DNA from 2 places in the Microbaculum mangrovi genome. Region 2 is predicted to be linked to the other one. Evidence: predicted binding sites of a transcription regulator. Region 2 holds the regulator's gene; the other holds the start of a gene.
What was found. The regulator PhoB, encoded in region 2, activates phosphate uptake and scavenging genes when phosphate is short. The targets are predictions, from matches to a motif close to TGTCATNNANCTGTCAT.
Positions count from the first base shown of each region.

Region 1 (7,293 bases), on a different contig from region 2:
TTCACGACCGCCGCGGCTTCCTCGACCTTTCGGGCTATTTCGGTCCCGACCGCCGACGCGGCGCCATGGCCAAATGGCTGGGTGTCGATCGCCGGTCGGAACCCGGTCCGCTGATCGATCCCGTCACAGAACAGCCCTATATCGGCTAGGCCCGCGGGCGCGTCGTCGCCCCGGACCTGTTTCCGCCCGTCCGGTTCCCGCCCGTCCGGCTGGCCGCGTCGAAACGGCATGGTAGGGCAGCCATGGCCGTGCTAGGTAGCGCTCCGAACCGTTTTAGCCCACAAGACCGCGGTCTGCAGGTTGGCCCGCGGGTCGGCCCCCAGGTCGGATTATCCGGAGGATTTTCATGCAGCTCAAGGATCCCTCGCTTCTCAGGAGCCAGTGCTACGTCAACGGCGAATGGGTCGGCTCCGGCGTGACGCCGGTGACGAATCCGGCGACCGGCGAGGAGATCACGAAGGTGCCGCAATTCGGCACTGAGGAGACCCGCCAGGCGATCGCCCACGCCAGCGCCGCCTTCAAGCCCTGGGCCGCCAGGACCGGCAAGGAGCGGGCGAAGATCCTGCGCCGCTGGTTCGATCTGATGATCGAGAACAAGGACGACATCGCGCTCATCATGACGAGCGAGCAGGGCAAGCCGTTGGCCGAGGCCGCCGGCGAGGTGGAATACGCCGCCTCCTTCGTCGAGTTCTTCGCCGAGGAAGCCAAGCGCATCTATGGCGACGTGATTCCGAGCCATCGCGCCGACGGCCGCATCGTCGTGGTCAAGCAGCCGGTCGGCGTCGTCGCCGCGATCACGCCGTGGAACTTCCCCGCCGCCATGATCACCCGCAAGCTCGGCCCCGCGCTCGCCGCCGGCTGCACCGCCGTGTGCAAGCCCGCTGGCGAGACCCCGCTGACGGCGCTGGCCCTGACCGAGCTCGCCGCCCGGGCCGGCGTTCCCGCCGGTGTCATCAACATGCTGACCGGCAAGGCGTCGGCGATCGGCGGCGAGATGACCTCGAACCCGGCCGTCCGCGTCGTCACCTTCACCGGCTCCACCGAGATCGGCAAGTTGCTGATGCAGCAGTGCGCCTCGACCGTGAAGCGCGTCGGCATGGAGCTCGGCGGCAATGCGCCGTTCATCGTTTTCGACGATGCCCATCTCGACAAGGCGGTGGAAGGGGCGATCGCCTCGAAATACCGCAACGCCGGCCAGACCTGCGTCTGCGCCAACCGTCTCTATGTCCAGTCGGGCGTGTATGACGCGTTTGCCGAAAAGCTCGCCGAGGCGGTGTCCAAAATGAAGGTCGGCCCGGGCGTGGAGCAGGGCGTCACCCAGGGCCCGCTCATCAACGAGGCCGCCGTCGCCAAGGTCGAGGAGCATATCAAGGACGCCGTCGACAAGGGTGCCGAGGTCGTTCTCGGCGGCAAGCGTCATGCGCTTGGCGGCACCTTCTTCGAGCCGACGATCCTGAAGAACGTGACCTCCGATATGGTCGTCACGCGCGAGGAAACCTTCGGTCCGCTTGCGCCGCTCTACAGGTTCGAGACGGAAGAAGACGTGGTCCGCATGGCCAACGACACCGAATTCGGTCTGGCCGCCTATTTCTACAGCCGCGACATCGGCCGCGTCTGGCGGGTCGCCGAGGCGCTCGAATACGGCATCGTCGGCATCAACGAGGGCCTGATCTCCACCGAGGTGGCCCCGTTCGGCGGCGTCAAGGAATCCGGCATCGGCCGCGAGGGCTCGCACTACGGCATCGACGAGTTCATCGACATCAAATACATGCTGATGGGCGGCGTCGACCGCTGACGAAGACGGCGCGCCCTTGAAAGGCGCGCCGAAAGCAGCGCGACGGGCAGAATTCGAAGGCGGGCGCCGGGGTCATCCCGGCGCCCGTTTCGTCTGTTATTTCTTGCCCATGCAGTTGGCGTAGTAGGTCGTCGTCGCCGGCCAGTCCGAGAACAGGCCGATCAGGCCGACATCGCGCGCCAGCACGTCGATCGTGGTCATGATGTCGCCGTCGTTCGACAGCCCGTCCAGCGTGGTCCGGTAGTAGCCGCCGCTCCCCGGCAGGACATCCTCGACGATGCGGCCCGACCGCTCGGTGGTCCAGGCGATGAGCTTCAGGCCCGCCGCCTTGGCGTTCTTGGCGTAGTCGGAGGGGACGATGTTGTTGTTGGCGTCCAGCGTGACGAAATTCTGCATCGCCACGGCGATGACCCGCAGTCCCTGGTCGTACAACGCCTCGAAATCGGCGACCGACGGCGGGGTGTTGCCGGACAGGGCGTCGGCGGGGCTGTCGAGGAAGACGGCCTGCCGGCCATAGGCCGGGTACTCGTCGAGCCAGTACTCGATGGCCTCGTAGCCGAAGGACTGCGGCCAGACCTTCTTCGGGGAGACGCCGGCGTCGATGTAGTCCTGGATCATCTTGGCGGCATAGGTCTCCAGGGTCAGACCGGAGTCGCCGAAGCCGACGGCGCTGTCGACGCCCTTCAGTTCCGGGGTCATCTCGACGCCGAGCTGCTTGAACAGCGCGATGCTCTCCTTGTGCGACATCAGCGTGGCGCCCGTCGAATAGAGGTCGGTGCGCCAGTTCGACGTGCCGGCCATGTACTCCTCGACCGTGGTGGCGCTGGTGTTGCGGCCGTCCATCTTGCCCTTCAGCGACTTGAACTCGGCGAGCGTCAGGCCGCTGGTGCAGCACTTGGCCGTCGCGGACTTGATCCGGTTGCCGTTGGCGTCGAACTCGGCCGGCCGGAAGCCGACCTCGCAGGTCGAGGCCAGCGGCGTCTCCAGGATGTTGGTCGTCTGGTGCAGGTCGCACTGCGAGTGGCGGCAGACGAGCTCGGCATCCTTGGTGAAGCTCACGTCGCATTCGATGATGCCGGCGCCCATCCGCGCGGCGGCGCGATACCCTTCCTCGGTGTGCTCGGGAAACTGCAGCGGCGCGCCGCGATGGGCGATCGAGAACTTGCGCTTGGTGAACTGGCGGTTGGCGCACTGCTGCAGCTTCCGCTTCAGCCGCCCTTCCGTCATCTGGTCGACGAGGTAGTAGGGACGCGGGCCGAGCTGCACCTTGTCCTTGTTCCGGCTCCATTTGCCGCCGGCGCGAGGGGCCCCGGCATCGGCGTTGCCGCGGCCGTCGTACTTGCCGGCGGCATCGGCGGCCGGTGTCATCGTCACGGTGCCGACGAGCGCGCCGGCTATGACGATGGATCTGAGGAACATGTTCATTGAGAGTGTCCTTGCGTGGCTGGACGTCTTCGGTTCAGGGACAACGAGCCGGCAATAGGTGCTTCGCCCCCGGCTTGGCCCGGATCGGTCGGTGCCGATCGGGACTTCGACTAAGCCGCTTCCATGAGAGAGCGATGATGCTTTTGTGGCCGTTCGGTCACGGCGCGATGACGGTTGCGAGTCCTGGGCGGGCGGGCGCGCCCGTTTCCGCCGCGCGCCGTGACCTTTCGGTCCGGGGAGGTAGATTTCCCGGCCGAAATGCTCCAGATGAAGGGACGCGCCGTGTCCGGCGCCGCGGACGGCCACCGTCCGGGCACCGGTGGCGCATTGCAGTCTGCAACCCGGACAACTGACCAGGCGGATCATGTCGGCAGATAACCAGAAGCGCCTCGCCGCAGAGCGGGCCCTGACCTTCGTTACCTCGGGCATGAAGCTCGGGCTCGGCACCGGATCGACGGCGGCGCATTTTGTCGCCGGGCTCGGCGAGCGTGTGCGCAAGGGCCATCTCGACGTGGTCGGCGTGCCGACGTCGGAGGCGACCCACAAGCTCGCGATCCAGCATGGCGTGCCGCTGACGACGCTCGAGGAGACGCCGGAGCTCGATCTGACCGTCGATGGCGCCGACGAGCTCGACGGGTCCCTGCGCCTCGTCAAGGGCGGCGGCGGTGCGCTTCTGCGCGAGAAGATCGTCGCGGCGGCGTCCGCGCGCATGGTCGTTATCGCCGACGAGAGCAAGCTGGTGTCGCGGCTCGGCGCGTTCCCGCTGCCCATCGAGGTGATCCCCTTCGGCCAGCGCGCCACCGCGATCGCCATCGACAAGGCGACGCGGAAGCTCGGGCTCGATCCGGTGCTGCACCTGCGCATGGGCGCGGCCGATGCCCCGTTCCGCACCGACAGCGGCAACTTGATCTACGATTGCGACCTTGCGGCCATCCCCGATCCCGAAGCCCTGGCGGACGCCCTGTCCGGCATTCCCGGCGTCGTCGAGCACGGCCTGTTCATCGGCCTGTGTTCGGCCGCGGTGATCGCCGGGGCCGACGAGATCCGGGTTATGGGCAAAGACTGAAACCGTCGGAGGCAAGCGCGCAATGACCGAATTCGAATACGATCTCTTTGTCATAGGTGCCGGCTCCGGCGGCGTGCGCGCGGCGCGCATCGCGGCCGGCTACGGCGCGAAGGTGGCGGTCGCCGAGGAATACCGCGTCGGCGGCACCTGCGTGATCCGAGGCTGCGTCCCCAAGAAGCTGTTCGTCTACGCCAGCCGCTTTCCCGACGAGTTCGAGGAATCCGCCGGCTTCGGCTGGAGCGTTGCCGGGACCGCCTTCGACTGGAAGACTCTGGTTGCCAACAAGGACCGGGAGATCGCCCGGCTCGAGGGCATCTACCGGCGCAACCTCGAGGCCGCGAACGTCGAGATCATCGACACCCGCGCCGAGCTGCGCGGCCCCAACACCGTGCATCTGGCCAATCTCGGCCGCGACGTCACGGCCCGCTACATCCTGATCGCCACCGGCGGCCATCCCAACTACGACCGCACGCTTCCCGGCATCGAGCACGTGATTTCCTCCAACGAGGCCTTCCACCTGGAGGAGCTGCCGAAGCGCATCGTGATCGCCGGCGGCGGCTATATCGCTGTCGAATTCGCAGGTATTTTCAATGGCTTGGGTGTCGAGACGACGCTGCTGTACCGCGGCGAGGAGATCCTTCGCGGCTTCGACGACGACCTGCGCGCGGGTCTGCACGCCGAAATGGTCAAGCGCGGCATCGACGTCGTCTGTGGCGACGTCTTCACGACGATCGAGAAGACCGCCGACGGCCTGATCGGCCACACCGCGTCCGGACGCGGTCTCGAGGCCGATCAGATCATGTTCGCCATCGGCCGGTCGCCGAACATCGAGGGGCTGGGACTGGCCGAGGCGGGCGTCGAGCAGGGCTGGAACGGCCATGTCGTGGTCGATGCCTATGGCAAGACGTCCCTCGACTCAATCTACGCCGTCGGCGACGTCACCGACCGCGTCCAGCTGACCCCCGTGGCGATCCGCGAGGGCCATGCCTTCGCCGAGACCGTGTTCAACGCCAATCCCGTTTCCATCGACCACGAGGCGATCCCCACCGCGGTGTTCTCGACGCCTGAGATCGGCACCGTCGGGCTCACCGAGGCGGAGGCGCGCGAGCGCTGCCGCGCGGTCGATATCTACAAGACCAGCTTCCGTCCCATGAAGCTCACATTGACCGACCGCGACGAGAAGATGCTGATCAAGCTGGTCGTCGATGCCGATTCCGGCGTCGTCGTCGGCTGTCATCTGATGGGTCCGGATTCCGGCGAACTGATCCAGGTTCTCGGAATTCTGGTGAAGATGGGCGCGACGAAAGCCCAGTTCGACGCCACCGTGGCCGTCCACCCCAGCGCGGCCGAGGAACTCGTCACCATGCGCACGCCGACGAGCCGCTGGGCCGCCGAATACGCGGCGGAGTAGCATTTCGCGCCTGCTTACGTGGAGTCCGGACCCGTGCGGCCGTCCGGCAGGGCATGACAGGGCGGGCCATGACAAGGCAGGACAGGGCAGAGCGCTAGCGCGAGGTTTCCCGTCTTTTCAGCGCCAGCGCGCACACGGTCGCGATAGCCCCGCCGATCCCGAGCATGATGAAGGCCGGCCCCCACACGGTCGGCGTTCCACCCGGCGCGTTGGTCGCGTCGATCACGGCGCCGAAGGCGATCGGCGCGATGGCGCCGGCGCCGAAGCCGAGCAGCGAGCGCCAGGCGAGCACAGCGCCGAGATAGCCCGGCCGGACCGCCTCGGCCACCGCCGTCGACAGCACCGGTGAATCGCCGAGGCAGACGAAGGCGTAAGCGAGCGCGACGGGGATCAGAAGGACCGGCGGCGCGCTCACCATCCAGCCGATGACGAAGGACAGGACGGCGCCGGCGAACGCCAGGCCGACCAGCACCGGCTTGCGGCCGGCCCGGTCCGACAGCCGCCCCATGGTGAAGGCTGCGGTCGCGCCGAACAGGTGCAGGAAGCCCGACAGATAGGCCCCGGAAATCGTGGCGCTTGCCGCCGCCGCGCCGGCCAGCGCGAAGCTGGCGGCGAGGAAGGCCGGGATCCACGCCCACATGCCCAGCAGTTCCCACGAATGCGCGGTATAGCCGGCGACCAGCAGCCCGGCCTCCCGGTTGCGCAGAAGCTGGTCGCTCGCCCGCATGTCGACGCCGCGTTCGTGCACCCGGTTCTCGATCGGCCGGAGGAAGGCGATCAGCAGCACCGCGCCGATCATCGGCAGGAGGCTGGAGAGGATGAACCCCATCCGCCAGCCGCCGATGGCGATGCCGAGGCCCACCGCGCCCAGCGAGGTGGCGTAGCCGACCGAGGTCGAGCCGATCAGCCATCCCATGGCGTTGCCGCGCGCCTGCGGCGGCGCCTCGTCGGCGAACAGCACGATCAGCGGCGTGTAGACCCCGCCCTGCGCGAGCCCGACCAGCCCGTAGAGCAGGAAGGCGCTCCACCAGTCGCGCGCCACCAGCCCGAACAGCAGGCTCGTCGCAGCCGCCGCGATCGCCGAGACGATCGCCATCCGCTTTGCCCCGTAATGGTCGGTCGCCCAGGCAAAGATGAACAGCGAGACGGCGTAGCCGACGGTGAAGCTGGTGACGATGGCGCCGGCCGCGGTCGCGGTGAGATCCCATTCGCTCTTGAGCAGGGGAATGGCGGCGGCGACCGTCATGAAGGTCGCGAACAGGAACACGCGCGCCACGCAAAGCCCGACGATCCGCGAAAGCGTCAGGGCAGGAGCACGGTCGAGTGCGGCGGCGGTCATGGCGATACGTTTTAGCCGCGGACCGGGCCGGCGAACAGATCGGGCCTGCGCATGGCCCCTATGTTTCGGCTCGCGTGGCGTTTGAGGTGGCTAATATTTGGTGTGGCGTCCCGCCGACCCGGCGAATACCCTCCCTTTGCCAGGCAAAGGACGGTCCGGCACCACGAGGATGTTTCGGTAGGCGTTCGGCGTTCGGGAAATCGCTTTAGGCCCTTACCGGAGGTGACGCGTCGTAAACCAAGAGGGCGGTGACCCGA
Region 1 covers NZ_JBPODT010000002.1:389,771-397,063, forward strand. The annotation lists gene ACSF9G_RS08250 (response regulator) at 1-149, shown strand, start outside; gene ACSF9G_RS08255 (NAD-dependent succinate-semialdehyde dehydrogenase) at 347-1,795, shown strand; gene ACSF9G_RS08260 (glycerophosphodiester phosphodiesterase family protein) at 1,892-3,220, opposite strand; gene rpiA (ribose-5-phosphate isomerase RpiA) at 3,585-4,286, shown strand; gene gor (glutathione-disulfide reductase) at 4,309-5,697, shown strand; gene ACSF9G_RS08275 (MFS transporter) at 5,792-7,036, opposite strand; gene ACSF9G_RS08280 (DUF1254 domain-containing protein) at 7,293-7,293, shown strand, end outside.
Region 1: ACSF9G_RS08260 (glycerophosphodiester phosphodiesterase family protein) is a predicted target of PhoB. The motif match lies at 3,377-3,393, and genes of this name have one in related genera.

Region 2 (7,293 bases):
GGGAAATCGTTGAGGAAAGGTTTATGCGGGGTTTACGGCGAGTCCGCCGGTATTGTAGCTTGCACTCATTGAGTACGACATTTCGTGCGGCGGACCAGTCTAGTCACCCAGATTTAGTGGGAAAGTCGGATCGCAAGTAGGCGATTCCGGTGAGGACTCGGAGTCTGTCCGCAACCCAAGCATGGAGCGGCGGATGTCTTGGACTGATGAACGTGTCGAGCTCCTGAAGAAGCTCTGGACCGATGGACTGAGTGCCAGTCAGATCGCGGCCGAGCTCGGTGGAGTGACACGCAATGCGGTGATCGGCAAGGTGCACCGGCTGGGACTGTCCGGCCGCACCAAGACCTCGCGGCCTTCGGCGCCGCGGGTGCGCAAGGTGCGTCGCCCGTCGATGCCGCCGCGCCCCACCACACGGGTCATCGGCAACACTGCCTTGAAGCTGAACGTGGTCGAAGAGCAGCAGCTCGACGCCGAAGTGGTGCCGATGCGCGTGCTCGCGCCGGTCGAGGAATTGTTCATTCCGCCCGAGGAACGGGCCACGATCCTGCAGCTGAACGAGCACACCTGCAAATGGCCGATCGGCGATCCGGGCCAGGAGGACTTCTACTTCTGCGGCCGGCGTTCGGGCAGCGGCGTGCCCTATTGCGAGCATCACTGCCGCGTCGCCTATCAGCCGGCCAACGACAGGCGCCGGACGAAGTCGGCGGGCTAGGGGCTTTCACGTCTACACCGTCCTGGCCGGCCAGGTGTCGCTGAGGCGATAGCCGTTCGGCCAGGGGTCTCCCGGGTCCAGCATGTGCTGATGCGTCCCGGTGATCCACGCCCGTCCCGAAATCTCAGGAACGATCGCCGGATGTTCGCCTACCGTGGTGTCGGCGACGATCCTGCCGATGAAGCGGGAGTCGATGATCGATTCCGCGATCAAGGTGTCGCCCGCCGCCATGAGGCCGCGCGCGCGCAGCAGCGCCATGCGCGCCGAAACCGCGGTGCCGGTCGGCGAGCGGTCGATCTTGCCGGGCTGGATCGCGACGGCGTGCCGCGAGACGGTGGCGCCTCCCTCGGTGCGCAGCGATCCCGCGATCAGGCAGAACGAGAGATGCGCCCAGTCCGGGTTTTCCGGATGACGGAAGCCGAGCTGCTGGTTGGCGGCATCGGTGATGGCGATGCCGGCGGCGGCCAGGTCGCGCGCTTCCGATGCCTCGATCGTGAATCCGAGCGCGTCGGCGTCGACGACGACGAAGCTGTCGCCGCCATAGGCCGTGTCGACGTTCAGCGTTCCCAGCCCCTCGACCTCTAGCGGCGTCGACAGCCGCTCGGCGAACGCGGGCACGTTGCGGACGACGATCCGCTCCGCCTTGCCGTTCCTGCAGTCGGCGGTGATCTCGATGAGCCCGCCGGGCGCCTCCAGCGTCATCGTCGTGGTCGGCTCGCGCATGGCGACGATGCCGGTTTCGAGCAGCACGGTCGCCACGCAGATGGCATTGGAACCGGACATGGGCGGCGTGTCCTCGGGCTCCATGATGATGAAGCCCATCGCCGCGCGCGCGTCCTTTGCCGGCACCAGCAGGTTCACATGACGGAACACCCCGCCGCGCGGCTCGTTGAGCAGGAAGCGGCGCAGCCCCTGGTCGCGGGCGATCCACCGCGACTGTTGCCACAGGGTATCGCCCGGCGGCGGCGCCACGCCGCCGACGATGACGTCGCCGACCTCGCCCTCGGCATGGCAGCTGACGACGTGAACGACCTTGCTCGCGCGCATGGCCCCGCTCCCTTTCCGGCGTTACCCGGACAGGGAACCGCGATCGGGGCGGGCGCACAAGTCAGTTGGCGGTGGCGAACTGCTCGTTGAAGGCGTAGCCGGCGCCGCGCACGGTGCGGATCGGGTCGGCCTTGCGGCCCCGGTTGATCGCCTTGCGCAGCCGGCCGACATGGACGTCCACGGTGCGCTCGTCGACATAGACGTCGCGGCCCCACACGCCGTCCAGCAGCTGCTCGCGGGTGAACACCCGTCCCGGGCTCTGCATCAGGAACTCGAGCAGCCTGAACTCGGTCGGCCCCAGATGGATCTCGCGGCCCGCCCGGCGCACCCGGTGGGTATCGCGGTTGAGCTCGATGTCGCCTGCATGCAGCACGGTGGCGATCAGCTCCGGCTTGGCGCGGCGCAGGAGCGCCTTCACCCGCGCCATCAGCTCGGGGATCGAGAACGGCTTGACCACGTAGTCGTCGGCGCCGGTGGCCAGGCCGCGGATGCGCTCGGTCTCCTCGCCGCGCGCCGTCAGCATGATTACCGGCAGCGCCGTCGTCTCCGGGCGCGAGCGGATGCGCCGGCACAGTTCGATGCCGGAGATCCCGGGCAGCATCCAGTCGAGCAGCACCAGGTCGGGCGCGCCCTCGCGGATGCGCGTCTCCGCCTCGTCGCCCCGGGCAACCGCCTCCACCTCGTATCCTTCGGATTCGAGGTTGTAGCGGATCAGTAGCGTCAACGGTTCTTCGTCTTCGACGATCAGAACTTTGGCGTTCATCGTCCGGCCCTTCGGTTCCTCAGTCGTCGCTCTGCGGATAGTCCGCCGGCGTGTAGCTCGACGTGTCCCCCTTCGGGCGCTGCTCGCGCAGCGGCTCGCCCTTCACCAGGTAGAACACCATCTCGGCGATATTGGTCGCGTGGTCGCCGATCCGCTCGATGTTCTTGGCCGCGAACAAAAGGTGCGTCGAATAGGTGATCGAGCGCGGGTCCTCCATCATATAGGTGAGGAGCTCCCGGAAGATCGAAGTGTACATCGCGTCGATCTCGGAATCGCGGTGCCACACCGCCATCGCCTTGTCGACGTCGCGCTGGGCGAAGCTGTCGAGCACATCCTTGAGCTGTTCCGAGGCGATCCGGCTCATGTGATCGATGCCGAGGATCGCCCGCTGCGCGATGATCTCCGACTGGATCGCTACCGCCCGCTTGGCGATGTTCTTGGCCATGTCGCCGATGCGCTCGAGCTCGGACGATATCTTGATCGCGGCGATGATCTCGCGCAGGTCGACGGCCATCGGCTGGCGCTTGGCGATCATCAGGATCGCGGCCTCCTCGACCTCGTGCTCGAGTTCGTCGATCTGTTCGTCCGCCTCGATGGTCCGCAGCGCCAATTCCTGGTCGCTGGTGTGCAGCGCGACGATCGAGTCGGTCAGCAGCTTCTCGGCGAGGCCGCCCATCTGCGTCAGTTTGACGGCGAGGTTCTTCAGCTCTTCGTCGTAGGAGGAAACGATATGTTCCGTCATCTCATTCTCCTCGGCCTGTCGTCCGTGGCCATCCGTGGGATCAGCCGAAGCGGCCGGTGATGTAGTCGTGGGTGCGCTGGTCTCTCGGGTTCGTGAAGATGTGCTCGGTCGGGCCGACCTCCACGAGGATGCCGAGGTGAAAGAAGGCGGTGCGCTGCGACACGCGGGCGGCCTGCTGCATCGAGTGCGTCACGATGACGATGCAGTAGTTCTCCTTCAGCTCGTCGATCAGCTCCTCGACCTTGGCCGTGGCGATCGGGTCGAGCGCAGAGCACGGTTCGTCCATCAGGATCACTTCGGGGCTGACGGCGATGGCGCGGGCGATGCACAGGCGCTGCTGCTGGCCGCCGGACAGACCGGTGCCCGGCTCGTTGAGCCGGTCCCTGACCTCCTCCCAGAGTCCGGCCTTGCGCAGGCTGGTCTCCACGATCGCGTCCATTTCCGTCTTGCCGCGGGCAAGGCCGTGGATGCGCGGGCCGTAGGCGATGTTCTCGTAGATCGACTTGGGGAACGGGTTGGGCTTCTGGAAGACCATGCCGACGCGCGCGCGCAGCTCCACTACGTCAAGCGAGGGGTCGTAGATGTCGCGGCCGTCAAGCGTGATCTCGCCGGTGACACGGCAGCTCTCGATGGTGTCGTTCATCCGGTTGAGGCAGCGCAGGAAGGTCGACTTGCCGCAGCCGGACGGGCCGATCAGCGCGGTCACAGAGCGCTCGGCGATGTCGATGGAGACGTCGAACAGGGCCTGTTTCGCGCCGTAGAACACGCAGGTGTTGTTCGCCGATACGCGGATCGGGTTCATGTTCGGGTCGTCTACGACGATCGTCCCGGCAGGCGTCGGCGTCTCTGCGGTCGCAGCGTCGGTCATGCTCGTGCTCCTTGCCCTACCACGTCCGCTCGAGGCGCTGACGCAGGAAGATGGCTGTTATGTTCATGAGGATGAGGAAGCCCAGCAGCACCAGGATCGCTGCCGACGTGCGGTCGACGAAGCCGCGTTCCGGACTGTCGGCCCAGATGAAGATCTGCGTCGGCAGGGCGGTGGAGGCGTCCATGAGCCCGCCCGGAGGCGAGGTGATGAAGGCGTTCATGCCGATCAGCAGTAGCGGCGCCGTTTCGCCGAGTGCCTGCGCGAGCCCGATGATCGTGCCGGTCAGGATGCCGGGCAGGGCGAGTGGCAGGACGTGATGGGCGATCACCTGGTGGCGCGAGGCGCCCATGCCGAGCGCGCCCTCGCGGATCGACGGCGGCACCGCCTTGAGCGAGGCGCGCGTGACGATGATGATCGTCGGCAGCGTCATCAGCGACAGCACCATGCCGCCGACCAGCGGCGCCGAGCGGGGCAGTCCGAAGAAGTTGAGGAACACCGCCAGGCCAAGCAGGCCGAACACGATGGAGGGCACGGCCGCGAGGTTGTTGATGTTCACCTCGATCAGGTCCGTCCATTTGTTCTTCGGCGCGAATTCCTCCAGATAGACCGCCGCGGCGATGCCGACCGGGAAGGAGATCAGGAAGCAGACCATCAGGGCATAGAACGATCCGACGATCGCGCCGGCGAGGCCGGCGAGTTCCGGGAAGCGGCTGTCGGAATTGAAGAACAGCCCCCAGTTGAACGGCATTGTAATCCGGCCTTCCGCCGCCAGGGCGTCGAACCAGCCGATCTGCATGTCGTTGATCTTGCGCTGGTTCTCCGGCAGCGAGCGCGACAGCACGCCCTTCTCGAGCTGATCGAACGGATCGGAGACGGGCACCGTCATCTCGATCGTCTTGCCGATGATCGAGGGATCGGCGACGACCCGGTCGCGGATGAAGAACTGCGTGTTGTTGGTCAGCAGCTGGCCGAGCGCGCGCTGCTCGCCCGGATTGGTGACATCCGGGAACAGGTTGGTCAGCGTGTCCTTGACGATCGCGCGATAGTTGCCCTTCGCCGGATCGTCCTCCTTCACGTATTGCGGATCGATATAGACCGGCACGGTCACCATCGTCTGCACGAAGGCGCGGTAGCCGGTCGCCGCCAGCGAGGTGATGAGGATGCTCAGCAGGCCGATGGCGATCACGATCGCGCCGATGCCCAGCCGGCGCAGCCGGCGGTCGGCCCGGTGGCGCCGCTTGCGCCGCGCCGTGGCGGCTTCGCTGGACCAGTCGAATTTCGCGGGCAGGGTCATGTCGGCGGTGCTCATTCGTACTGCTCCCGGTATTTCTGGACGATCCGAAGGGCGATGATGTTGAGGCAGAGCGTGACGACGAACAGGACGAGGCCGAGCGCGAACGCGGCGAGTGTCTTCGGACTGTCGAATTCGGTATCGCCGACGAGCAGGGTGACGATCTGAACGGTGACAGTGGTCACCGAGTCGATCGGATTGAGGGTCAGCGAGGCGATCAGGCCGGCGGCCATCACCACGATCATGGTTTCGCCGATGGCGCGGCTCATGGCGAGCAGGACGCCGCCCATGATCCCGGGGATGGCGGCCGGAAGCATCACCTTGGTCATCGTTTCCGCGCGGGTCGCGCCGAGCGCCAGCGAGCCGTCGCTCATCGTCCGCGGCACCGCCTTCAGCGCGTCGTCGGCCAGCGACGAGATGAACGGAATGATCATGATGCCCATGACCCCACCGGCGGCCAGCGCACTGTTGGGCGAGACCGCGATCCCCAGCATCGACCCGGTGTCGCGGATGGCCGGTGCCACGATCAGCACGGCGAAGAAGCCGTAGACGACGGTCGGGATGCCGGCCAGGATCTCCATGATCGGCTTCACCGTGGTGCGCACCCGGTCGCTGGCGTACTCGACCAGGTAGATCGCGGTGAAGATGCCGATCGGGGTTGCCACCAGCATGGCGATGGTGGCGATCAGCAGCGTGCCGGCGAACACCGGGATCGCCCCGAAGGCGCCCTTGCCGGCGACCTGGTCGGCGCGCAGGGCGATCTGAGGTTCCCAGCGCAGCCCGAACAGGAATTCGTTGACGGGGACATGCTTGAAGAACGCCCATGCCTCGAACACGAGCGAGGCGATGATGCCGACGGTCGTGGCGATCGCGACCAGCGAGCAGAAGATCATCAGGGCGGAAACGACGAACTCGAAATTGTTGCGGGCGCGGAACCGGGGCGCCAGCTTCGCGCGGGCGATCGTCATCGCCGCGATCATGGCGGCAAGCGCCGACACCAGCATCGCCCAGCGCGCGATCGCTTCCCAGCGATTGTAGAGGGCCGCGGCATCCCGCACCACGTCGCTCGGCTCGCCGAAGAGGCGGCCGGCGGCGACGTTCTTGATCTCGGAGAGGACGAGCGTCGCCTTCGAGCCCGTGTCGGTGTCGACATAGCCGGCCGGCAGGCTCGATAGCAGCATCGCGTCGATCAGCGGTCCCTGCAGCAGCAGCCAGAGCAGGACCAGGATGAACGCGGGAACGCCGATCCAGACGGCGACAAAGGCGCCGTGATAGCCGGGCAGGGAATGGACATCGCGCCCTTCGGCGGTGACGAACCGGTTTCCCGCCGCCCGGCCGACATAGTAGCCGACGATCGACAGCAGGAGGATCAGGAGGAATGCATAACCAGCCACGACGCTCTCTCCGTCAGACCCGGTCTTCTGCCGGGATTTTCGGGCAGGTAGTGTCCCGCGCCGCCATTGGACGGCGCGGGACGGATGGTTCGGCTATCAGCTGCCGAAGCGGTCCATCGGCGTGCCGTTCTCGGCCTTCGAGCGGACATCCTCGCGCTTCTCCTCGGAGAGCGGGATCAGGCCGCGCTCGGTGAGGTAGCCGCCGTCGCCCATGGCGGCCTCGGAGACGTACTCGGTGATGAACTCGTCGAGGCCGTCGATGACGCCGCGATGCGCGTTCTTGATGTAGAAGAACAGCGGACGCGAGACGGGGTAGGAGCCGTCGGCGATGGTTTCGATCGCCGGCGCGACGCCATTGATCTTCTCGCCCTTCAGCGTGTCCTGGTTCTCGTACAGGAACGAGAAGCCGAAGATGCCGAAGGCGTTGGCGTCGGCGTTCAGGCGCTGGACGATGAGGTTGTCGTTCTCACCGGCCT
Region 2 covers NZ_JBPODT010000003.1:121,409-128,701, forward strand. The annotation lists gene ACSF9G_RS13295 (GcrA family cell cycle regulator) at 194-712, shown strand; gene ACSF9G_RS13300 (trans-3-hydroxy-L-proline dehydratase) at 725-1,759, opposite strand; gene phoB (phosphate regulon transcriptional regulator PhoB) at 1,821-2,522, opposite strand; gene phoU (phosphate signaling complex protein PhoU) at 2,542-3,264, opposite strand; gene pstB (phosphate ABC transporter ATP-binding protein PstB) at 3,305-4,066, opposite strand; gene pstA (phosphate ABC transporter permease PstA) at 4,149-5,441, opposite strand; gene pstC (phosphate ABC transporter permease subunit PstC) at 5,438-6,817, opposite strand; gene ACSF9G_RS13330 (substrate-binding domain-containing protein) at 6,914-7,293, opposite strand, start outside.